4 regions of the Limnohabitans sp. TEGF005 genome follow, and region 4 is predicted to be linked to each of the others. Evidence: predicted binding sites of a transcription regulator. Region 4 holds the regulator's gene; each other region holds the start of a gene.
The links. The regulator FNR, encoded in region 4, switches genes on or off when oxygen is low (the NO sensors DNR and NnrR bind a similar motif). The targets are predictions, from matches to a motif close to TTGATNNNNATCAA.
Positions count from the first base shown of each region.

Region 1: ACZ5RG_RS13745 (universal stress protein) is a predicted target of FNR. The motif match lies at 2,751-2,764, and genes of this name have one in related genera.
Region 2: ACZ5RG_RS14315 (DUF2189 domain-containing protein) is a predicted target of FNR. The motif match lies at 3,539-3,552, and genes of this name have one in related genera.
Region 3: ACZ5RG_RS00145 (fatty acid desaturase) is a predicted target of FNR. The motif match lies at 2,830-2,843, and genes of this name have one in related genera.

Region 1 covers NZ_AP029226.1:2,756,217-2,762,110, forward strand. Annotated here, with positions in the region: gene ACZ5RG_RS13735 (alkaline phosphatase D family protein) at 1-1,471, shown strand, start outside; gene ACZ5RG_RS13740 (TetR/AcrR family transcriptional regulator) at 1,579-2,202, shown strand; gene ACZ5RG_RS13745 (universal stress protein) at 2,268-2,690, opposite strand; gene ACZ5RG_RS13750 (ABC transporter substrate-binding protein) at 3,074-4,330, shown strand; gene ACZ5RG_RS13755 (carbohydrate ABC transporter permease) at 4,476-5,336, shown strand; gene ACZ5RG_RS13760 (carbohydrate ABC transporter permease) at 5,360-5,894, shown strand, end outside.
Region 2 covers NZ_AP029226.1:2,877,463-2,883,356, reverse strand. Annotated here, with positions in the region: gene ACZ5RG_RS14335 (heavy metal translocating P-type ATPase) at 56-2,287, opposite strand; gene ACZ5RG_RS14330 (heavy-metal-associated domain-containing protein) at 2,352-2,549, shown strand; gene ACZ5RG_RS14325 (YgaP family membrane protein) at 2,576-2,770, shown strand; gene ACZ5RG_RS14320 (Spy/CpxP family protein refolding chaperone) at 2,965-3,465, shown strand; gene ACZ5RG_RS14315 (DUF2189 domain-containing protein) at 3,587-4,441, shown strand; gene ACZ5RG_RS14310 (DUF2788 domain-containing protein) at 4,441-4,650, shown strand; gene minC (septum site-determining protein MinC) at 4,939-5,712, shown strand; gene minD (septum site-determining protein MinD) at 5,756-5,894, shown strand, end outside.
Region 3 covers NZ_AP029226.1:30,682-36,575, forward strand. Annotated here, with positions in the region: gene ACZ5RG_RS00135 (AzlD domain-containing protein) at 1-118, shown strand, start outside; gene ACZ5RG_RS00140 (phosphoglycerate kinase) at 229-1,422, shown strand; gene ACZ5RG_RS00145 (fatty acid desaturase) at 1,657-2,772, opposite strand; gene pyk (pyruvate kinase) at 3,009-4,442, shown strand; gene fba (class II fructose-bisphosphate aldolase) at 4,660-5,724, shown strand; gene ACZ5RG_RS00160 (phosphoribosylaminoimidazolesuccinocarboxamide synthase) at 5,842-5,894, shown strand, end outside.
Region 4 covers NZ_AP029226.1:1,389,862-1,395,755, forward strand. Annotated here, with positions in the region: gene ACZ5RG_RS06655 (sulfite exporter TauE/SafE family protein) at 1-602, opposite strand, end outside; gene hemN (oxygen-independent coproporphyrinogen III oxidase) at 685-2,067, opposite strand; gene fnr (fumarate/nitrate reduction transcriptional regulator Fnr) at 2,279-3,001, shown strand; gene ACZ5RG_RS06670 (hypothetical protein) at 3,044-3,340, opposite strand; gene ACZ5RG_RS06675 (nitrogen fixation protein FixH) at 3,361-3,636, opposite strand; gene ccoG (cytochrome c oxidase accessory protein CcoG) at 3,658-5,124, opposite strand; gene ccoP (cytochrome-c oxidase, cbb3-type subunit III) at 5,198-5,894, opposite strand, start outside.

The sequences.
Region 1 (5,894 bases), 1.4 Mb from region 4:
CGCTGCGCAAGGGCCGCGTTGGCAAGTCGACCCGTTTAGCCTGGGCGTGGCCAGTGGCCAGCCGCAGCCGGACAGCGTGGTGCTGTGGACGCGCTTGCACATGGCAGAGGCCGACGCGCCGCTCAAGGCACAGGCCATCAGCGTGGTGTGCGAGGTGTTTGCCGATGCCGCCTTGCGTCACCCCGTGCGCCAATGGCGCGTGCAGACCGACGCAGCCCGCGCCCACAGCGTGCATGTGGTGGCGACTGGTTTGCAGCCGGGGCGGCCTTATTGGTACCGATTTGTGTGCGGCAGCGCCAGCAGCCCGGTGGGCCGCGCCCGCACCAGCCCGGGCGTCAACGACGCGGTGGACCGCCTGCGCATCGCTTTGGCTTCGTGCCAGCATTACGAGCAGGGCTACTTTGCGGCCCACCGCGAGATGGCCCAGCGCGATCTGGATCTGGTGCTGTTTGTGGGTGACTACATTTATGAAAGCTCCAACCCGCAGTACATGCTGCGCCAGCACTTGGGCGGCGTGCCCAAGTCGCTGGACGAATACCGGGACCGTCACGCCCAGTACAAGAGCGATGCCGATTTGCGGGCATGCCACGCCGCCCACACCTGGCTGATGACTTGGGACGACCACGAGGTGGTGAACGATTACGCCAACGACGTGGACCGAAACTTCACCGACCCTCAGGTATTTTTGCGCCGCCGGGCTGCCGCCTATCAGGCGTACTTTGAACACATGCCGGTGCGCTTGGGGCCTGATGCGGCCAAGCCCAGCCAGATGCGCATCCACGACCGCATGGCTTGGGGGCAGCTGGCTGATTTGTGGACGCTGGATTGCCGCCAATACCGCGACCACCACGCCTGCCCTGACCCGATGCGTGGCGGTGGCCGTGTGGTGGTGGGTTGTGACGCCTTGGCCGATCCGTCGCGCAGCATGCTGGGCGCGGCGCAAGAGCAGTGGTTCACCGAGGGCCTGACGCGCAGCACCAAGCGCTGGAAGCTGGTGGCGCAGTCCACCCAAATGAGTTCGAGTGGGGTGAACACGCCTTTGGGGCGAAGTGCGTTCACCGATGGCTGGGACGGCTACCCGCAAGCCAGGGCCAGGTGGCTGGACACCGTGGCCCAAGCCGGGCTGCAAAACGTGGTGGTGCTGGGTGGTGATGTGCACATGAACGTGGCGGCCCAGTTGCGGGTGCAGCCCAACGACGAGCGCTCGCCCGTGGTGGCCAGCGAGATCGTGACCACATCGGTCACCTCACGCGGCTTGGGTGAGAAGTTGTTGGCCCAAATCCGCGACAGCAACCCGGACATCTTGCATGCCCGTTCGGACGAACGCGGCTACACCTTGCTGGACATCAAGCCCGAGGGCATGCGTGCCGAGTTCATGACCACGCCCAACCCGGCTCAGGCCCAGGGTGTGTTCAAGGCACAGGCGCAATGGCTTGTTCGCGCTGGCGTGGCGGGTCTGCAAAAAGCCTGATGGACACCCGAGGCGCCAAAACAAGCGCAGCTCCCAGCTTTTGCATTCTTCAGGCTTGGGAGTGACCAAGTAGTCATTTTTCCGATATGCGGGACTAGAATCTGGCCATGACCACTCACGCCCAGACCCCGCCCAAAAAGTCGTTCAAGATCCAGATGTTGGCCGCCCGAGAGACGGCGATCATCCAGTCGGTCAACCGCCTGCTGGCCGAAAAAGGGTTTGACGCGATGACGGTGGACGAAGTGGCTGCCGAGGTGGGCATTGCCAAAGCCAGTCTGTACAAGCATTTCACCAGCAAAGAAGAGCTGGCTTGTGCGGCCATGGTGGCCGCCATGCGCAAGGCGCAAGCGTTTATCCAGTCTTTGCCAGCGGAGCAAGCGGCCATCGACCAGCTCAAGGCGGTGACCCGCTGGACCATGACCCTCAAGCTGGAAGGCCTGATGCCGTCCTTGCCCAGCCAGAACTCCAGTTTGCGGGCCACCTTGATGACCAACAAGGATTACATGGACGGCTTGATGGAAGTCAGCGATGCGCTGGGGGGCTGGATCGAAAAAGCCCAAGCCCAAGGCCAGATCAACCAGGCCCTGCCCGCGGTGGCGGTGCTCTACACCTTGTTTGCGCGGGCCTGCGACCCGGTGCTGGAGTTCCTCAAGATGGGCGAGCAGCACACCGATGAGCAAATCCTGGATTTGGTGATGAGCACCTGTTTTGACGGGCTGAGCGCCCGCTGACCCTGAGGCGCACCCTGACTTGCAGGGACGCCCTCCCACCCAAAGCGCTCAAGCTGTTTGGATGTTCAGCGCACCAACAGCACCGGCACTTTGCAGTGCGCCAGCACTTGAGTGGCCACCGAGCCCATGACCAGATTGCCCAGGGTGCCGTGGCCGTGCGAACCCATCACCACCAAGTCAAATTTGCCGCTGTCGGCGGTTTTGGAGATGATTTCGCCTGCGTGACCCACTTTGGACACGGTTTTGGCATCAATGCCGTGGCGCAGCAAGAATTTGGTGACCGGGCTGAGCACTTTTTCTGCTTCGTCGCGGTGGTAGCTGTCGACCATTTCTTTGCCCACCACGGCGCGAGCGCGGGGCGGCAATTGGGGCTGCACCGTGACCAGGGTGTAGCTGTTGTTGGCACTGAACAACTCGTCGTGAGTGCTCAAGTAAGCCAGCATTTTTTTGGTGTAGTCGCTGCCGTCAACGGCCAATAAGATTTTCATGGGGTGCTCCTTATTGAGATCAAACAAGCTTTGAATGTAGTCAGCTCTTGGATACGGTTTTTGACTTAGGTCATGAAGTTCACGAACAAGCCCGCCGCACCGAAGGACGAGCGCTCATCGATGGCGGTTTGGAAAACTGAGCGAACTGTGCAGGCGAAATGTCGGTTTTCACAAACTTTCAAGCAGATACAGGGGAAAGTCCTAGGCATATCTTGCAAATAAGTACAGGTTTGAGGCGAATTTGTATAAATGCCGAGGCAAGACATCATCAAAATTCATCCCACGGTGAGTACAGCCGTGTGCCAACAACATTCATCATTCAGGAGACAACCGTGAAATTCCGCCTCGCTTCCACTCTCTGCGCCGCGCTGTTCAGCGCCGGCATGGCCCAAGCGGCCACCGAACTCGTGATTGCCACCGTCAACAACGGCCACATGATCGAAATGCAAAAACTCGGCAAAAACTTTGAAGCCGCCAACCCCGACATCAAACTCAAGTGGGTCACCCTTGAAGAAGGCGTGCTGCGTCAACGCGTGACCACCGACATCGCCACCAAAGGCGGCCAGTTCGACGTGATGACCATCGGCATGTACGAAACTCCGATCTGGGGCAAAAAAGGCTGGTTACAAGAACTCAAAACCGACGCCGCCTATGACGTGGACGACTTGCTGCCCGCCATGCGCAATGGCTTGAGCGTGGACGGCAAGCTGTTTGCAGCCCCCTTTTATGGCGAAAGCTCGATGCTGATGTACCGCAAAGACCTGGCCGACAAAGCCGGTGTGCAAGTGCCCGAGCGTCCCACCTGGCCACAAATCAAAGACTTGGCTGCCAAAATGCATGACCCCAAAAACGGCGTGTACGGCATCTGCTTGCGTGGCAAGCCAGGTTGGGGCGACAACATGGCCTTCCTGTCCACTCTCGTCAACACCTTTGGCGGTCAGTGGTTTGACATGAACTGGAAGCCGCAGCTCGAATCCAAGCCTTGGAAAGACGCGATCAACTTCTACGTTGATTTGCTCAAGAACTACGGCCCACCCGGCTCCTCGGCCAACAGCTTCAACGAAATCCTGGCACTGACCAACTCCGGCAAGTGCGGCATGTGGATCGACGCCACCATCGCAGCCTCGTTCGTGAGCGACCCCAAGCAGTCCAAAGTGGCTGACCAAATGGCGTTTGCACAAGCACCCACCATGGCCACCCCCAAAGGTGCCAACTGGCTGTGGGCTTGGTCGCTGGCCATTCCTGCGGGTTCCAAAAATGTGGCCGCTGCACAGAAGTTCGTGACCTGGGCCACCTCCAAGGACTACATCAACCTGGTGGGCAAGACCAACGGCTGGGGCGCTGTGCCCACCGGCACCCGCAAAAGCACTTATGCCAACGCCGACTTCTTGAAGGCTGCGCGTTTTGCCAAGGCTGAGAAGACCGCCATCGACTCGGCCAACCCGAACGATTCCACCTTGCCCAAGAGCCCGTATGTGGGTGTGCAGTTCGCTGCCATCCCCGAGTTCCAGGCCATTGGCATCGCAGTGGGTCAGCAAATGAGCGCGGCCTTGGCGGGCAAGTCCACCGTGGACGCAGCCCTCAAAGCCAGCCAAGTGGCTGCCGATCGTGAAATGAAGAAAGCTGGTTACTACAAGTAAGCGGCCGATGCGGACCACGGGCAGGCACCACAGCGGTGGGCCTGCCCGTTTTTCCTCAAACCCTTACTGCTTAAGCCTTGTGTGCAAGGGGCCGTCAGACCCGACGTCAAGTTACCGCCTTCGCACCTGTTGAGAGATACCCCTTATGAATCGCCTGCTACCCCGTTTGCTGCTAACGCCCGCCATCGCCACGCTGTTTTTGTGGATGATCGTGCCCTTGGTGATGACGATTTACTTCAGCGTCATCCGATTCAACCTGCTGCAGCCTGACCAGAGTGGTTTTGTTGGGCTGGAAAACTTCGAATACTTCATCACCGACCCATCCTTTGGCTCGGCGGTGAGCAACACCTTGCTGCTCTTGGGCAGTGTGATCGCCATCACCGTGGTGCTGGGCGTGGCGATTGCCTTGCTCATCAACGAGCCATTTGCCGGACGCGGCTTGGTGCGCGTGCTGCTGATTTCGCCTTTCTTTGTCATGCCCACGGTCAATGCGCTGCTGTGGAAAAACATGATGATGAACCCGATTTATGGCGTGCTGGCGCAGGTCTGGATCTTCTTCGGTTTGACGCCCGTCGACTGGTTAACCGACTTACCGCTGCTGAGCGTCATCATCATGGTGGCTTGGCAATGGTTGCCGTTTGCCACCTTGATTTTCATGACCGCGCTGCAAAGCATGGACCGCGAACAACTCGAAGCCTCGCGCATGGATGGTGCCCACTATGGCCAGCAATTGCGCTACTTGTACCTGCCTCATTTGGCGCGATCGGTGGCTGTGGTCGTCATGATCGAGTTGATCTTTTTGCTCAGCGTGTTCGCCGAGATTTACACCACCACCGGGGGCGGTCCGGGCGACGCCAGCACCAACGTGGCTTTTTTGATTTTCAAACAAGCGCTGCTCAATTTTGACGCGGGCGTGGCCTCGGCGGGTGCTTTGTTTGCCGTCGTGCTGGCCAATATTGCAGCGATCTTCATGATCCGCCTGGTCGGCAAAAACCTCGACAAATAAGACCAATTGATAAGGCCTGAACCATGTCCCGAACTTCTACCCTGACCCTCGCCTATGCCGTGCGCACTGTGGCCGCATGGGGCGTGGCCTTGCTGCTGTTTTTTCCGCTGGGTTGGCTGCTGCTGACAGCATTCAAAACAGAGCTGCAAGCCATTGCCGTCCCGCCTGAGCTTTTCTTCACACCGACGCTGGAAAACTTCCACGAAGTGCAAGAACGCAGTGACTATTTGCTGTACGCCAAAAACTCGGTCATCACCAGCGTGGTCTCCACTTTGCTGGGCTTGATGATCGCCGCGCCTGCGGCCTACGCCATGGCCTTTTTCAAAGGCAAATACACCAAAGACATCTTGATGTGGATGCTCTCGACCAAGATGATGCCCGCCGTGGGCGCCTTGGTGCCGGTGTATGTGATGGCGCAAAAAGCCCAGCTGCTCGACACCCAGCTGGCGCTGATCATCGTGTTCACGCTGAGCAACTTGCCCATCATGGTGTGGATGCTGTATTCGCACTTCAAAGACATTCCGCACGAAATTCTGGAAGCCGCTCGCATGGACGGCG
Region 2 (5,894 bases), 1.5 Mb from region 4:
GGCCGAAGGGCTTGCCTGCCGCAAACTCAACGAGCCGTCTGTGTGCATCCCATGCTCAGGGTTTCCAGCGCTTGAGCAGCAGGGCATTGGCCATCACACTCACCGAGCTCAGCGCCATGGCCCCCCCGGCAATCACCGGGTTCAGATAGCCCAGCGCCGCCAGCGGTATGCCCGCCACGTTGTAGGCAAAGGCCCAAAACAGGTTTTGCCTGATCTTGGCCACGGTGTGGGCCGAGATGTCGAGCGCGGCGCCCACCAATGCCACATCGCCGCGCATGAGGGTGATGCCCGCCGCGTGCATGGCCACGTCGGTGCCATTGCCCATGGCCATGCCCACATCAGCGGCTGCCAGCGCCGGTGCGTCGTTCACACCATCGCCGACCATGGCCACGATGCGCCCGCCCTCGCGCAGTTTTTGCACCTGCGCAGCCTTGTCGCCGGGCAACACGTCGGCCAGCACTTCGCCCTCTTCGGGGCGCAAACCCAAACGACGCGCCATGGCTTCGGCGGCGGCTTGGTTGTCGCCGGAGATCATCACCAGTTTCAAGCCGCGCCCGCGCAACGCCAGAAGGGCCTCGGCAGCCCCCACCTTGGGCTCGTCGCCGAAGGCCAGCAGCAGCAGGCCTTGCACACCCGCAGCGGTGCGTTCGGCCAATGCGGACAAAGTAGCGCCTTGCGCTTGCAAGGTGGCCACCTCGCTGGCCCACAAAGCGGTGTCCAGGCCTTCTTGCTGCAGCCACCGCAGACTGCCTAAAAGCAAGTGGTGCCCATCGACTGTGGCCTGCACACCCCGACCCGGCACAGCGGCCAAGTCGGCAGGGGTCAACAACTTCAGACCTTGTGCCTGTGTTTGAGCTTGCGCTGCCGCTAAAACGGCACGGGCCAGCGGGTGTTCGCTGCCGCTTTGCACGCAGGCAGCCCAGTGCAGGGCGATGCTTTCGTCTTGCCCCGGGGCGGGTACTTGGTGTGTCAGCCGTGGTTGCCCCACCGTGAGCGTGCCGGTTTTGTCAAAGGCCACTGTTTGCACGCGGTGGGCCATCTCGAGCGCCTGCGCGTCTTTGATCAAAATGCCGTGTTTGGCCGCCACACCCGTGCCCGCCATGATGGCCACAGGCGTGGCCAGGCCCAGCGCGCACGGGCAAGCAATCACCAGTACCGCCACTGCGTGGATCAAGGCGGTTTCAAATTGCGCGCCTTGCAGCATCCAAACACCCAAGGTGACCAGCGCCACCAACAGCACCACAGGCACAAAGATTTCAGCCACTTTGTCAACCAGCCGCTGAATCGGTGCTTTGGCGGCTTGCGCATCCTCGACCAATCGGATGATGTGTGAGAGCACCGTCTCATGGCCCACCGCCGTCACGCGCATCAACACGCGTCCGTCACCGTTGATTGATCCCCCGGTGAGCTGTGCGCCTGCGGTTTTGGACACGGGCAAAGGCTCACCTGTCAGCATGGACTCATCGACCTGCGTCTGGCCTTCAATCAGTTCGCCATCAAGTGGAAAACTCTCGCCTGGCCGCACCACGATCAGATCGCCCTTCAAAATTTCATCCACCGGCACATCGACTTCGCCGTCTTCGCTGATCCAGTGCGCCTTGTCGGGCCGCAACGCGTGCAAGGCGCGAATGGCTTCGGTGGTTTGCCGCTTGGCTCGGGCTTCGAGCCACTTGCCCAGCAACACCAAAGTGATGACCACGGCCGAGCCTTCGAAATACAAATGGGGTGTGTGACCTTCATGCGCAGTCAGCCACAGCCACACCGACAACAACCATCCCGCCGTGGTGCCCAAAGACACCAGCAAGTCCATATTGCCGGTCAAAGCCTTGAGGGCGTGCCAGCCTGCTTTGTAAAAACGCGCGCCCAAAATGAATTGCACGGGCGTGGCCAACGCAAACTGCACCCAAGCGGGCAGCATCCAGTGCTGGCCCCACAGATCGCCCAACATGGGCAGCACCAAAGGCGCGGACAACACCAAACCCAAGCCGACGGGCGCAAAACCTGTCCAAGGCGAGTTGTTGTTGGCCTGCGCCTCGGCTGCTTCCACTGAACGGGGTTCGTAACCGGCATCGCGCACCACTCGGCGCAAGCGGGCGTCGGTCAACGCCGGATCGGTTACGACAATGCGTGCTGTTTCGGTGGCCAGATTGACCGAGGCCGACGCCACGCCGGGCACTTTGTTGAGTGCTTTTTCGACCCGTGCCACACACGAGGCGCAGGTCATGCCACCAATGCCGATGTCCATCACGGTGTTGCTGGCAACGGGTTCGGTCTTGATCTGTGTCATGTTGTGCGATTTGTTTTGAACTATGCTTCAACAAACCCCTAAGGGCTTGTCTGAAAGGTACATCATGAACCAGATTTTCACCGTTGAAGGCATGACATGTGGCCACTGCGAAAAGGCCGTGACCAAGGCATTGTTGGCACTGGATGCCCAAGCCAAAGTCACGATTGACCGCACACAAAACAAAGTGCAAGTTGAATCTGACCAACCCCGCGCTGCGCTCGCCAAGGCGGTTGCCGATGAAGGCTACCGCGTCATCACCTGATTTTTTAACCCAAGGGAGAACTCACCATGAACAAAAATATCGGCAGTATCGAACGCATCATCCGCATCCTTGCAGGACTGGTTCTGATCGCATTGGCTGCCACCAGCACCGTTGGCTGGTGGGGTTGGTTGGGCTTGGTACCACTTGCCACAGGGCTGATGGGCTGGTGTCCACCTTACAGCTTGCTGGGCATTAACACTTGCAAAAACCGCAACGTCTGACTTATCCGTTCTGACTCGGCACCCTGTTTCCGAAACAGGCTCACCCCCGACTGGATCGGGGGGTTTTTTGGCCTGACAAATCAGCCCACGGCACAAAGCTTCATCTGTCTTTACAAATCACTGCATAAACCGCACTGCACAGCAACACAGGCCACGCACACTGACGACATCCCATCACTGAAAGGATGTTTTCCATGAAATCGATTCGTACCACCTTGATTGCTGCCAGTTTGTTGGCTGGCCTGAGCGGTTTGACCTTGGCGCAGACCGCCCCTGAGATCAAAACCAACAACCCCCGCGCTGAACGCATGGACAAAATGCACGCCAAAATGGGCGAACGCCATGCCAAACACTTGGCCGATTTGAAAGGCAAACTGAAACTCGAAGCCGGTCAAGCATCTGCTTGGACTGCTTTCGAACAAGCCATGCAGCCCCCCACTCAGCCCATGGCGCATCCTGACCGGGCCGCCATGGAAAAAATGACGACTCCTGAGCGCATCGACCAAATGCAAGCCCATAAAGGTCAACGCGATGCACAAATGCAAAAGCACGCCAACGCCACCAAAACCTTTTATGCCGCGTTAAGCGACACACAAAAGAAAGTGTTCGATGCAGAAACCGCACGCGGCATGAAAAAAATGGGTGAAGGCATGCGCGGTGGCAAGGAGCATGGCGGGCACCACGGCCAACATTGACAACACTGGCAAGCCCGACTTGTCATAAGCACCAGGCCGCTCCATGAGCGGCCTTTTTGTTGCATTTTTTGACTTGACCCACATCAAGGTGCAGACCGCCTTGTCTGGTTAAGCTTTGTGCATGCCTCAAAAGTTCCATTCCGATACCACGCAGACACGCTCTGGCGTTTTTTTACCGCCCATTCGGCCCATCGCAGCCGATCAGCCCATGCAATGGTTGGCCTTGGGGTTCAAGGACATGGCTCGAGCGCCTTTGCTGAGCACCATGCACGGCCTTGTGCTGGCCGGTTTCGGTGGCTTTATCGCTTTACTGGCGCACGACCAATTTTGGTTGTTGGTGGGTTATTTGTCGGGTTTCATGGTGGTGGCACCCGTGCTGGCCACCAGCCTGTATGCCATGAGTCGCGCCATGGAACGGGGGGAAAAGGTCGATTTTGATTTGCTGGTGCAAACCTGGACGCAGTGGCAAATGCGCTTGCAACACCAACCTGACAGCTACTGGAGCCTGATTCGCTTTGGCTTGTTACTGGGCCTGGCTGCCACTGGCTGGGTCATCACCTCAGCCGCCCTGATCACCCTGTTGGCACCCAGCCCCATTCACACGCCTGTCGACTTCATACGCCATGTGGTGTTGGCCAAAGAGGGCTATTTATTTGAACTTTGGATCGGCCTGGGCGGCATGATGGCCGTGCCCGTGTTTGCCTCCAGTGTGGTGTCCATGCCCTTGTTGTTGGACCGCCGAGTCACCGTGTTGCAAGCGGTACTGACAAGCTGGAAAACCGTGCTGACCCACCCTTTGCAGATGACTTTGTGGGCTTTTTTGATCATTGGCTTTTGCATGCTGGGCATTTTTTCACTCTTTTTGGGCCTCATCCTGGTCATTCCCATGCTGGGGCATGGCAGCTGGCATGCTTATCGGCACCTTGTGGATGTCTCTGATCTGGAAGAACGCATCACCGAGCAAGGTGAACGGTGATGTTGGGCTTCAACGAAGAACAATTCGCCTGGTTTGGCCTGACGATCGGTGTCGGAGCTTTCATGCTCTACATGCTGTTCATCATTGGTCAATTGGCGTGGGAATCCAAAGCCGGGAAATTTGGCACATTTGTTATTTTTCTGGGACTGGCATTTGGCATGCTGGGTTTCGTGGCCAAAGGCGTCATCCAATGGCTGCTCGAAACATGACATCCTGTTCTGGATAAGCCTGTGGATAAAAAAATAACAAACCCTAGGTTATCCACAGCTTGAAGTCCGATCTAAAAGTTGTTCATTTTGGCGAAACACCAAAAAAGCGCTGCGGTGCACACCTTCACATGCGACGCAAGTTGTTGTCATTGCTGAGAAAAAACAGCTTGTCCACACACAAGTGGCTTCCTTATCTACTACCACTATTTAAAGATATAAATCTATAGAGAAAGAACAAAGAACAACTGCGCTGTTAAGATTTGCCCCTTTCCTCCCCCTGATGGCACCATGGCGATCGTTTCAGAAGCACCTCTTTCAAACTGTTACGACATCAAAAGCGCTGATTTGTCTTTGGTCGCCTTGGTACTCAAAACCACAGACATACAGGCCATTTCGCAGTCTTTGAAGCAACAACTGGATGACAGTCCCGGGTTTTTTGACCAGGATCCTGTGATCATTGATGTCAGTTTTTTGAATTTGGAAGAAAACGACGCTTCAATTGATCTTTCCAGCTTGCTCCCCCTTTTGCGTGAACAAGCTTTGTGGCCTTTGGCCATCAAAGGCGCTCAAGGACCTCTTTTGGAGCAAGCCAAGGCCCTGGGCTTGGTCGATGCCAGTGATGCGCGCATTCGGCGTTCTGTCCAGCTTGCTGCGGTTGTGCAAGAGTCACCTAAGCCTGAACCAGTGACCACACCCACCGCACCTTCTGCCGCATTGGGCCCGATGGTGATCGACAAACCATTGCGTTCAGGTCAGCAGGTGTATGCCAAAGGGCGTGATCTGATTGTTTTGGCCATCGTGAATGCGGGCGCAGAAGTGATTGCCGATGGCAATATTCACATTTATGCTGCTTTGCGTGGCAAGGCCATCGCAGGCGCACGTGGCAACACAGAGGCACGCATCTTTGCGCAGGCCATGGAGCCTGAATTGATTTCCATCGCTGGCATTTACCGCACCAGCGAAAATGCATTGCCCAAAGACGTTTGGGGGCAAGCCGCCCAAGTTTCTCTGCAATCAGGTCCGGAGGGTGACAAGTTGTTGGTGTCGCCCCTGAAGCTCTGATCATCGAATTTATATTGATATCTTGTCAAAGAAAGAAAATCCCATGGCAAAAATCGTTGTTGTGACTTCTGGCAAAGGCGGCGTGGGCAAAACCACGACCAGCGCCAGTTTCGCCACTGGCCTGGCGCTCAAAGGCTTCAAGACCGCCGTCATCGACTTTGATGTGGGCCTGCGCAACCTGG
Region 3 (5,894 bases), 1.4 Mb from region 4:
GCGCTTGTTTTCGGCCGTGGTCGGTACGGCTGTCTTTTTCTGGCGGCGCGATGTGCTGTTCACCATCATCGCGGGCATGGCCGTGTACCTGCCTTTGCATCTTGGCCTAGGCTGGTGATTCATGGGCCATCCCGGCGTTGTTCGGGGTTCGTACCGGCCAAGGTGTCAGCCGCTGTTCATGCCCGCTTTTAAAATCACAAAAAGTCACTTTCTCAACCGAGCCCCATCATGAACGTCATCCGCTTTTCTGATCTGTGTGCCAACGGCCAAGCCGCAGGCCAACGCGTTTTCATCCGTGCCGACCTGAACGTGCCGCAAGCCGACGATGGCAGCATCACCGAAGACACCCGTGTGCGGGCCAGCGTGCCCTGCATCCAGATGGCGCTGGCCGCTGGCGCGGCCGTCATGGTGACCAGCCACTTGGGTCGCCCCACCGAAGGCGAGTTCAAGCCCGAAGACTCGTTGGCCCCGGTGGCCAAGCGTCTGGGTGAGTTGCTCGGCCGTGATGTGCCGCTGGTGGCCAACTGGGTCGATGGCGTGACCGTGGCCCCTGGCCAGGTTGTGCTGCTCGAGAACTGCCGCGTCAACAAGGGCGAGAAAAAGAACAACGAAGAACTGGCCCGCAAGATGGCCGCGCTGTGCGACATCTACGTGAACGACGCTTTTGGCACCGCCCACCGCGCCGAAGGCACCACCTACGGCATTGCCCAGTTCGCCCCCATCGCTTGCGCTGGCCCCCTGCTGGCCGCCGAGATCGACGCCATCGGCAAAGCCCTGGCCAACCCGAAGCGCCCGCTGGCGGCCATCGTGGCGGGCAGCAAAGTCAGCACCAAGCTGACCATCCTCAAAAGCCTGTCGCAAAACGTGGACCAACTGATCGTGGGCGGCGGCATTGCCAACACCTTCATGCTGGCCGCAGGCCTGAACATTGGCAAAAGCCTGGCCGAAGCCGACTTGGTGGACGAGGCCAAGGCGGTGATCGACGCCATGAAAGCCCGTGGTGCCGAAGTGCCGATCCCGACCGATGTGGTCACGGCCAAGACCTTTGCGGCTGACGCAGTGGCCACGGTGAAAAAAGCCACCGAAGTGGAAGACGACGACCTGATTCTGGACATCGGCCCCGAGACAGCCGCCAAATTGGCCGCTCAGCTCAAGCAGGCGGGCACCATTGTCTGGAATGGCCCGGTGGGCGTGTTCGAGTTCGCCGCCTTTGAAAACGGCACCAAGGTCATCGCGCAAGCGATTGCCGAGTCGAGTGCTTTCAGCATTGCAGGCGGTGGTGACACCCTGGCCGCGATTGCCAAATACGGCATTGAAAAGCAGGTGGGTTACATCTCGACAGGTGGCGGCGCGTTCCTCGAAATCCTCGAAGGCAAGACCTTGCCCGCGTTCGAGATTCTGGCCAAGCGCGCTGCGGGTTGAAGTTGCCGTCGGGACAGCCAGGAGCCAAGTGGGTCCATGGATCTCCAAGTGGGTCCATGGATCTTTTTGTCACCCCCGACTTGATCGGGGGTCCATGCCTTTGGTGGCCATGGATACCCGCGTTCGCTGGCATGACAAGACCAGGTGCCCCTGACCAAGCTGGACATGAGCTGCTTGCGCCCAACAAAAAACCCCGCATGGCGGGGTTTTTTGTGGTTTCAAACGAATGATCGTTCAGGCTTGCGCTGTGGCGGGCAGGTTGCCCCGTACCGGGCTGGTCATGTTGCCCTTGAAGTCGGTCCAGCACTCGCGTGTGAAGTCGTACATCTTGCAGTTCTTAGCGGTCTCGAAGTACCACTTCCAAGAGAAGCGCTGCACGATGATGCGGCCAGGCAACATCTCTTCGAGCTTGGCCTGCGCTTGCTTCAAACGGTACAGCGGGATGCTCATGTCCACATGGTGTGCGGTGTGCTCCATGATGTGGTGCATCAGTGCGCCGATGTTGAACGGGAAGGTCAGGTGCACGGTGGTGGACACAAAGGGCGCGGCCTTGGTCCAGGCGGCTTTGTTGTCGTGCCAAGACACTTTGACGTGCGTGTGGTGCACATACACCACAAAACCGATCATGGTGTTCCAAAAGAAGAACGGCACGGCAAAACCCAGCAAAACCGACAGCCAAACCGATTGGCCGGTGTAGACGGCCGCCGCCGCGAGGGTGGCGATCCAGAAGGCGGCAAACAGGGTGACCAGCAAGCTGTCCTTGAAGAAAATCGGACGGCGTGTAGGCATGTGGCTCTTATTTGGAAAGAACTCGCGCTTCCACCAGATCTCGATCATGTAATACAAACCAGGAGCCCAGCCGCTGCGGTAGGCGCGCTGCAGCAGGCGTTGCATGGGGCTGAGGGCCTCAAACTCTGTCGCTGTCAGGGGTGTCCAGACAAAGTCCACGCCCTTCAGATTGGTGTAGCCGTGGTGCACCACGTTGTGGCCGGTGTCCCACAGGCTGTAGGGCGTGAGCGAGGGCAAAAACGCGATGCGGCCCAGCACCTTGTTGAGTTCGCGGCGGGGCGTCAGGCTCTGGTGGCAAGCGTCGTGGCCGATGATGAACAAACGGCCGATCACGAAGCCGGCGGCCAGCGCGCAAATCACTTTGGCCCAGACGGCATCCAGGGCGATGGTGCCTGTGATCAGGCTGAAAAACAGGGCGTAGTCCAGGATCAACAGCACAAAGGCCCGGACGGTGCTGCGCTCAGACAAGGGGATCAGCCATTCGCGCAAAGTTTTGCGGTGCGGCAGAGGCTGGTCCAAAGAAATGGGCTGGTCAGTAGTCGGTGTGTGCAATGCGGTCATGACGATTCTGTGTAGGTAGCTTGGGCATAAGTTTAGTCGCCCTGACATCTTGTTGGGCTGACAAGGATCAATTGAGGGGCCTCAGAGGGGGGGAATCGGCATATATCCCTGGACCTCTGGGCGGGGGCGTCGCCTCACCCTTGCTGCCCGGCGTCCAGGGTAGCGCAGCCAAAAGAACCCGTGATGTAACCGATTTCGTGTGAAAATTGAAACCAAATTACATGGAGATCTCTCGAATGACACGTCGTGCCACCAAAATTGTTGCCACCTTAGGCCCTGCTTCCAGCGATCCTGCCCTGCTCGAAGCCATGATCCGCGCCGGGGTCAACGTGGTGCGCCTGAACTTCAGCCACGGCAAGGCACAAGACCATGTGGACCGCGCCATTCTGGTGCGTGCAGCATCTCAGCGTGCTGGTCGCGAAGTGGCCATCATGGCCGACCTGCAAGGCCCCAAGATCCGCGTGGGCAAGTTTGCCGAAGGCAAAGTGATGCTGGAGCCGGGCGAGCCTTTTGTGCTGGACGCCTCGCGCACCGAACCCGGTGACTTGCAAGGTGTTGGCCTGGACTACAAGGAACTGCCCCGTGACGTGAAAGCGGGCGATGTGCTCTTGCTCAACGACGGCCTGATCGTGCTGACGGTCAACGCCGTCAAGGGCGAGCAGGTGCACACCACCGTCAAGCTCGGTGGCGAGCTGTCCAACAACAAGGGCATCAACAAACAAGGTGGCGGCCTGACGGCACCAGCCCTGACTGCCAAGGACATGGACGACATCAAGACCGCCATGAGCCTGCGTGCCGACTATGTGGCGGTGAGCTTTCCCAAAAACGCCACCGACATGGAAATGGCCCGCCAGCTGTGCAACGTGGCGGGGGCCGAATACGGCCACAAGCCCGGTTTGATCGCCAAGATCGAACGTGCCGAAGCCATTCCCCACCTCGAAGCGATCCTCAAGGCCAGCGACGGCATCATGGTCGCCCGGGGTGATTTGGCCGTCGAGGTGGGCAACGCCGCCGTGCCTGCACTGCAAAAACGCATGATCAAGCTGGCCAAGGTGCACGACAAGGTCGTTATCACCGCCACCCAGATGATGGAAAGCATGATCACCAACCCGGTGCCCACCCGCGCCGAGGTGTCCGATGTGGCCAACGCCGTGCTGGACGGCACCGACGCCGTGATGCTGAGCGCCGAGACCGCAGCGGGCAAATACCCGCTGGAAACCGTGGAAGAAATGGCCAAGATTTGTTTGGCTGCCGAAGGCGCTGAGGACGTGTTGCTGGACGCCGATTTCCGGGGCCAGTCTTTCAGCCGCATTGACCAGTCGATCGCCATGGGGGCCTTGTTCACAGCCCACCACTTGGGTGCCAAAGCCATCGTGGCCATGACCGAATCGGGTTCTACCGCACTGTGGATGAGCCGTCACCGGGTGCACATCCCGATCTACGCCCTGACCACCAAATTGACCTCGCAGCGCAAGATGGCCTTGTTTCGCAACGTGCGGCCTTTGTTGATGGACACCAGCGCCGACCGTGACACGGCCCTGGCCGAAGCCGAAACGCACCTGAAAAGCCGGGGCATTGTGGGTTCGGGCGATGTGTACGCCATCACCTGCGGTGAGCCCATGGGCTCGCCCGGTGGCACCAACATGCTCAAAATCTGCAAAGTCGCCTGACAGCGAGGGCCTCAAACGGCCCCTCTTGAGGGGCACGCCCGCCAAGCGGGCGGCCCTTCGGGCGGTTCGCGCAGACCCTGGACTCGCCAGCCGATGGTCTGCTGGCGGGCGAGTGGTTCAGGCCTGTGTCAGATCGAAACCTATAAAATCATGTCCAGTTACAAGCCGGGTACATCCCAGCTCGCCTGAATTTTCAACTTCCCGGGACATCACCACCATGGCACTCGTTTCAATGCGCGAGCTGCTGGACCACGCAGCCGTCAACGGCTACGGCATTCCAGCTTTCAACGTCAACAACCTAGAGCAAGTCCAGGCCGTCATGACCGCTGCCGACGAGGTCGGTGCGCCGGTCATCCTGCAGGCCAGCGCGGGCGCTCGCAAATACGCGGGTGAGCCTTTCATCAAACATTTGATTCAAGCCGCGACCGAGCAGTGGCCGCACATTCCACTGGTCATGCACCAGGACCACGCCCAAAGCCCGGCGGTTTGCCAAGGCGCCATGAACCTCGGTTTTTCTTCGGTGATGATGGACGGTTCCTTGCTCGAAGACGGCAAAACCCCAGCCGATTTTGCGTACAACGTTGATGTGACCCGCCGCGTGGTCGAAATGGCCCACAAGCTGGGCGTGTCGGTCGAGGGCGAGCTGGGCTGTCTGGGCAACCTCGAAACCGGCGAGGCCGGTGAAGAAGACGGCATTGGCGCGGTGGGCAAACTGGACCACAGCCAGATGCTGACCGACCCCGAAGAAGCCGCGCAGTTCGTCAAGGCCACAGGCCTGGATGCTTTGGCCATTGCCATTGGCACCAGCCACGGGGCTTACAAGTTCAGCCGCAAGCCCACGGGCGACATTCTGGCCATCTCGCGGGTCAAAGAAATCCACGCCCGCATCCCCAACACCCATCTGGTGATGCATGGCTCGTCCAGCGTGCCGCAAGAGTTGCTGGCCATGATCAACCAGTACGGTGGTCAGATGAAGCAAACCTACGGCGTGCCGGTCGAGGAAATCCAGGAAGCCATCAAGTTTGGTGTGCGCAAAATCAACATCGACACCGACATCCGCTTGGCCATGACGGCCGCTTGCCGCAAGTTTTTGTTTGAAAACCCTGAGAAATTTGACGCCCGCGAATGGCTCAAGCCCGCCCGCGAAGCGGCCAAACAGTTGTGCAAGCAGCGTTACTTGGAGTTCGGCTGCGAAGGCCAGGCCCCCAAGATCAAGGGCGAGACCCTGCAAGTGGTCGCTGCCCGCTACGCCAAGGGCGAACTGGCCCAAGTGGTCCGTTGATGCGTGTGCCCTGCAGTACCAATAGTGTGCTGCCGGTCCTGCGATAATTGACCCGAATGGCCCGTTGCCTGTTCAACGGGCCTTTTTCTTTTTTGTTGTTGCTTGACTGTTTTTGCCATGACCTCTGCCCTCCACACCTCGGCCCTGACTTCCTTGCCCCTGCTGGCCCG
Region 4 (5,894 bases):
GCCAAGCCCGCCACGCGCATGCCCCATGCCCCATCGCCCAAGGATTGCATGCGCAAAAACAACCATGGCCCGGCCCACAGACTGAGGCTGCTGCCCAGCGCGAACAAGGCCATGGTGGCCGCTCCCTCTAACGGCTGACTGGTCAATGCAGCAACCATCACGGCCGAATACAGCAGGCCACAGGGCATCAAGGCCCACAAACCGCCCACCATCCAGGGCGCAGCGCGCCCCCATCGGGTGTTGAAGGCTCGGACACGAGCCCACAGTCGGCGTGCCACGTCGTCGAGCCACACAGGTTGTCTGGCCTGAAGCATGAGCAACAAGCCGAGCGCCAAAGCCGCCAAATGCAGCAAAGTCCACACCGGTCGAATGGCGGCCGACTGCGTGGTTAGCCACCCCAACGCCTGCACACTGGCCGCAGCCACTGCGCCCAGCAACGAATACCCGGCCAAGCGGCCGATTTGAAAGGCCCACAAAGCCTGGTTGCGCCGCTCACCCGCTGCCTGGCCAAGGCCCGCACAGGCTGCGCCACACATCGCCACGCAATGGGGGCCGCCCAACACGCCCATCATCAAGGCCGTCATGGCCAAAGAACTTTGCATAGAAGGTCCACTTGTTGCTCGATGACCGCATTGTCTGCGAAGCAGCACTCAAGGTGGTCGGACACCCGTTCAACGCAATCACTCAGATGATTTTAGAAAAGCGGGTGTGGTTGCGGTCGGCTTGCAGATAACGGTCAAACACCATGGCCACACCTCGTACAAAAAACCAACCCATCGGTGTGACCTGAATGCCGGTATTACTCAACTGCACCAGGCCTTGGCTTTGCATGGATTCCAGCTGGGCCAGTTCTTTGGAAAACAAAGTTTGGAAGTCAATGAGCCAAGCCAGATTGATGGCCTCGAACTCCAAATGTCCCTGGCACATCAACGCCATGATGACCGAACGACGGATCAGGTCATCGCGGGTCAAAGTCAAGCCACGCACCACCGGAAAGTGCCCCTGATCCAGCAGGTCGCAATACTCTTCCATGGTCTTGGCGTTCTGGCTGTAGCTTGCGCCCACGCGGCCAATCGATGAAACGCCCAGAGCGATCAGGTCGCAGTCGGCCTGTGTGCTGTAGCCTTGAAAATTGCGGTGCAAACGACCTTGTCGCTTTGCCACCGCCAAAGCATCCTGCGGCAAGGCAAAGTGGTCCATGCCGATGTACACATAACCCGCATCGGTCAATGCATCCAACGAACGCGACAGCATCGCCACCTTGTCACCGCCCGAGGGCAGTTCTTGGGCATGAATGCGACGTTGGGGCTTGAAGCGTTCGGGCAAATGCGCATAGGCGTAAAGGGCGATGCGGTCCGGGCGCAGGCTGTTGATCTGTGCCAAGGTGCGGTCAAAGGACTCAGGCGTTTGCAGCGGCAAACCATAAATCAGATCGACATTGATCGACTCAAAGCCGAGGCGGCGGGCGGCATCGACCAACTGAAAGACTTGATCGGCTGGCTGGATGCGGTGAACCGCTTTTTGAACAGCAGGGTCAAAGTCCTGCACGCCAAAGCTCAGGCGGTTGAATCCCAGCTCTGCCAAAACGGCCAATCGGCCTTCATCGACGGTGCGCGGGTCGACTTCGACCGAGTACTCCCCGCCCGGCACGAATTCAAAATGCTGGCGCAGCATACTCATGAGTTGACGCAATTCGTCATCGCTCATAAATGTGGGTGTGCCGCCGCCCAGATGCAACTGGCTGACCGACTGCCCCCGCCCCAAATGCCGGGTGTGCAACTCAATCTCTTTGCTCAGGTAGCGCAAATAATCAGCAGACCGCTCTTTGTGTTTGGTGATGATTTTGTTGCAAGCACAGTAGTAGCAAAGCGACTCGCAAAACGGGATGTGCACATACAAAGACAAGGGCGTTTGCTTGCCGACCACGCCAGATTGGCGCTGAGCCAATGCTTGCACGTAGTCAGCCTCAGCAAAGGCTTCTACAAAACGGTCTGCCGTTGGGTACGATGTGTAGCGTGGGCCAGGCACATCAAAACGTGTCAGCAATTCAGGCGTGATGACGGACATGTGTCTGCCCCTTATTAAGTTCGATCGTGTTCAAAACAAGGCGTCGACTTTGCCCGTTTGCATCACCCGAAGTATTGACTCAAGTCAACTGACTACTGGTTATTGGTGATTTTTGGCCTGAACCGGGTAGACCCTCAAATTTGATTGTTTTTTAGGTTTAAGCTAACAGCTTGATCCAAGGCAAATCCATTTCCGCACCATGAGATAAACCATGAATCCCCAACTCATCAACGTCGCCTGCTCCAATTGCAACTTGCGCGAGTTGTGCATGCCCATGGGTCTGAGCGACCACGACTTGAACCGCCTGGACGATCTGGTGGCTGTCCGTCGGAAAATCAAACGTGGAGCCACCTTGTTCACCAACGGTGAAAAGTTCACCTCGCTGTACGCCATTCGAACCGGTTTTTTCAAAACCTGTCTGGCCACCGAAGACGGACGCGACCAGGTCACGGGCTTTCAGATGGCGGGCGAGATCATCGGTCTGGACGGCATCGTGAACGACCAACACAGCTGCGACGCCGTTGCTCTGGAAGACGCCGAAGTCTGCGTCATGCCCTTTGACCGCATTGAAGAGATCTCACGTGAAGTAACAGCACTTCAAAGCCATGTGCACAAAATCATGAGCCGAGAGATTGTGCGTGAGCATGGTGTGATGCTGCTTTTGGGCAGCATGCGGGCCGAAGAGCGCTTGGCCGCCTTTTTACTGAACCTGGTGCAACGCTTGCACGCACGGGGGTTTTCGCAATCAGAACTGGTCTTGCGCATGACCCGCGAAGAAATCGGCAGTTACCTGGGGCTCAAACTTGAGACAGTGAGCCGAACATTTTCCAAATTTGTCGAAGACGGCACCGTCGAGGTCAAGCAACGGCATGTGCGCATCTTGGACACGGATGGCTTGCAACGCTTGGTGAACAGCAACCACCATTGCCAATAAAGCCCTGCGCCAGGCTTGAATGCCTGGCGCAATTCAGCCTTTTCAGCAGCCTTTTCCGCCTTGACGAGAGCAGTCGCTCGGCCGTTGGTCTCCAGGCACAGGACAGCGATTGACCTCAAAGGGAGACATGGCCAACAGCGTGGTCAGTCCGCTCGACACCATGGTCAAGGCCCAGAAGGCGAAAAAAGCCAAGGTGTAAACGCCTTGACGAGACAAGGACAACGAGTGCCCAAACCATTGCAAATCCTGCGGGTCGACCAGTGCGAACACCAGCACCTCGAGGAGACCCGCCACCAGGAATGCTGGCCATGCAATCCACATCATTCGTTTTGCCCACATGTCGGTCTCCTGCAACCCGTTCAGGGTTTGTTTTTTGAATCGGTCGAGGGCAATGTGCCCGTGGCCGCATGGTTTCTGGCTTGCATTGCGGGTGCGAGTGTGGTTCGTGCATCCGCCGCATTGGCGTTGACATCAACGCTGGACTGGCTCAACACGGGGTCTTGGCCATTCGCAGCCAGATAAAAGGTGATGAATGAAGCGACCACCACCACCAAAGGACCGGCAATCACAAGCCAGACGTGGCCATAAGACCACCAAGGCTGCTTGGGCAAATTGGAAACACGGGGATTGGACATGCTCAAACCTTTGTGAAAATATCAACGAGGCACCAGGAAAACGGATTTTTCCTGCAATTCGGCCAGCACCTGCCCGCCCTCTTTCACCGACTGTATCGTGAACACAATCGGGTGCGAACCAGAAGGTGCTGCGTCATAAGGCAACTGCAAACGGACCGAGACCCAAAGAGATTCGGTCGGTGCCACACGCACATCACTGTCGGTAACCAGTGACAAATCGGGCAAGCCTTGCGCCGTCAGGCGGAAGTTCAAGGGCGTTTCGGCCGCATTCATGATCTGCAGTCGATAGACGTTTTCAATTTTTCCTCCGGCCACAATTCGGGCCAACGAAGCGCGGTCGCGGACCACATCTACTTTGAATGGTTTGCGCAAGCCCAGACTGGTGAACAAAGCCGCCACCACCAGCACCAAAATGCCGATGTAGATCAAAACACGAGGACGGAACACATGACGCCAAGTTTGCTCTGCCGTCCAGTGGTTCTGCATGGCGTTTTCGGTCGAGTATTTGACCAATCCGCGTGGATAGCCCACTTTGTCCATCACCGTGTCACACACGTCTGCACAGGCGCCGCAGCCAATGCATTCGTATTGCAAACCCTTGCGAATGTCGATGCCAGTCGGACACACCTGAACGCACAAACTGCAGTCGACACATGCGCCGAGGCCCAGAGAAGCTGGATCGGCCTTTTTCGAGCGTGCACCCCGTGGCTCACCGCGCTCGGCATCGTAAGTCACGATCAGGGTGTCTTTGTCGAACATGGCGCTCTGAAAGCGCGCATAGGGACACATGTATTTACACACCTGCTCGCGCATGAAACCGGCATTGCCGTAGGTGGCAAAGGCATAGAAAAACACCCAAAAAACTTCCCACGAGCTCATGTTGCCCAGGAAAAATTCCATGCCTAAATCTTTGATGGGCGTGAAGTAACCGACAAACGTGAAACCTGTCCACATGGCAATCGCCAACCAGACGATGTGCTTGTACCACTTCTTAAACAGTTTCTCCGTTGACATGCTCGCATCGTCGAGCCTGATGCGGGCCGACCGATCGCCTTCGATTTTGCGTTCGACCCACATGAATATTTCGCTGTACACCGTTTGTGGGCAGGCATAACCACACCACAAGCGACCCGCCACCGCCGTGAACAGAAAAAGTGAGAACGCAGCGATGACAAGGATCGCCGTCAGGTAAATGAAGTCTTGGGGGTAAAGCACCAAACCAAAGATATAAAAACGGCGTGCACCCAAATCAAAAAGCACAGCCTGGCGTTGACCCCATTCGATCCATGGCAAACCGTAAAAAACCAGTTGCGTCAAGAACACCGTGATCCAGCGCCATTTGGCAAAAATGCCATGCACGGTGCGTGGATACAGTTTTTGGGTCGCGGCATACAGAGAAACCATCTGTACGTCATCCCCAGCATTCGACGCATCGTTCACAGGGACGATGGGCACGACTTTGCGAGGAGGATTTTCTTTGGAGTCCAAAACACTTACCTTTAAATGCACAAGACACCCGGTAGGGGTGTCCTGATTCAATGACGCAGACGGTTTGAATGCCTTACTTGTTGGCTGCAGCCGTCTTGTTAGACAAGCCCCAGACATAGGACGCCAAGACATGAATCTGGCCTTCGGTCAACTTGGCTGCCTGTGCGGGCATCTGGTTGACTTTGCCGTTGTTCACCATGTTGACGATGGCGTTTTCACCCCAGCCGTGCAGCCAAATGTCGTCGGTCAAGTTGGGTGCACCCAGTGCATGGTTGCCTTTGCCGTCCATGCCATGACAAGCAGCGCAAGCACCAAACTTGGATTTGCCCAAAGAGGCTCGCAAAGAGTCGTGTGGGCTGCCAGACAGGCTGAGCACATAGTGCGCGACGTTGCGCACGTCGTCTGGCGTGCCCACCGCTGCGGCCATCGGAGGCATGTTGCCATTGCGCCCCTGAACCAGGGTGGCTTTGATGATCTCGGGCGTGCCGCCGTACAACCAGTCAGCATCCGCAAGGCTGGGGAAACCCTTGCTGCCGCGTGCGTCAGAGCCGTGACACTGTGCGCAGTTGTTCATGAACAAGCGGTCACCAATGGCCTGAGCCTGAGGATCTTTGGCCACATCCTCGGGTGACATGGCAGAAAACTTGGCATACAAGGGTGCCACTTCGGCATTGGCCTTGGCGACCTCTGCGTCGTATTGACCCGCTGAGGTCCAGCCAAACTTTCCTGCCAAGTTGCCCACCCCGGGATACATGGCCAAGTACAGGAAG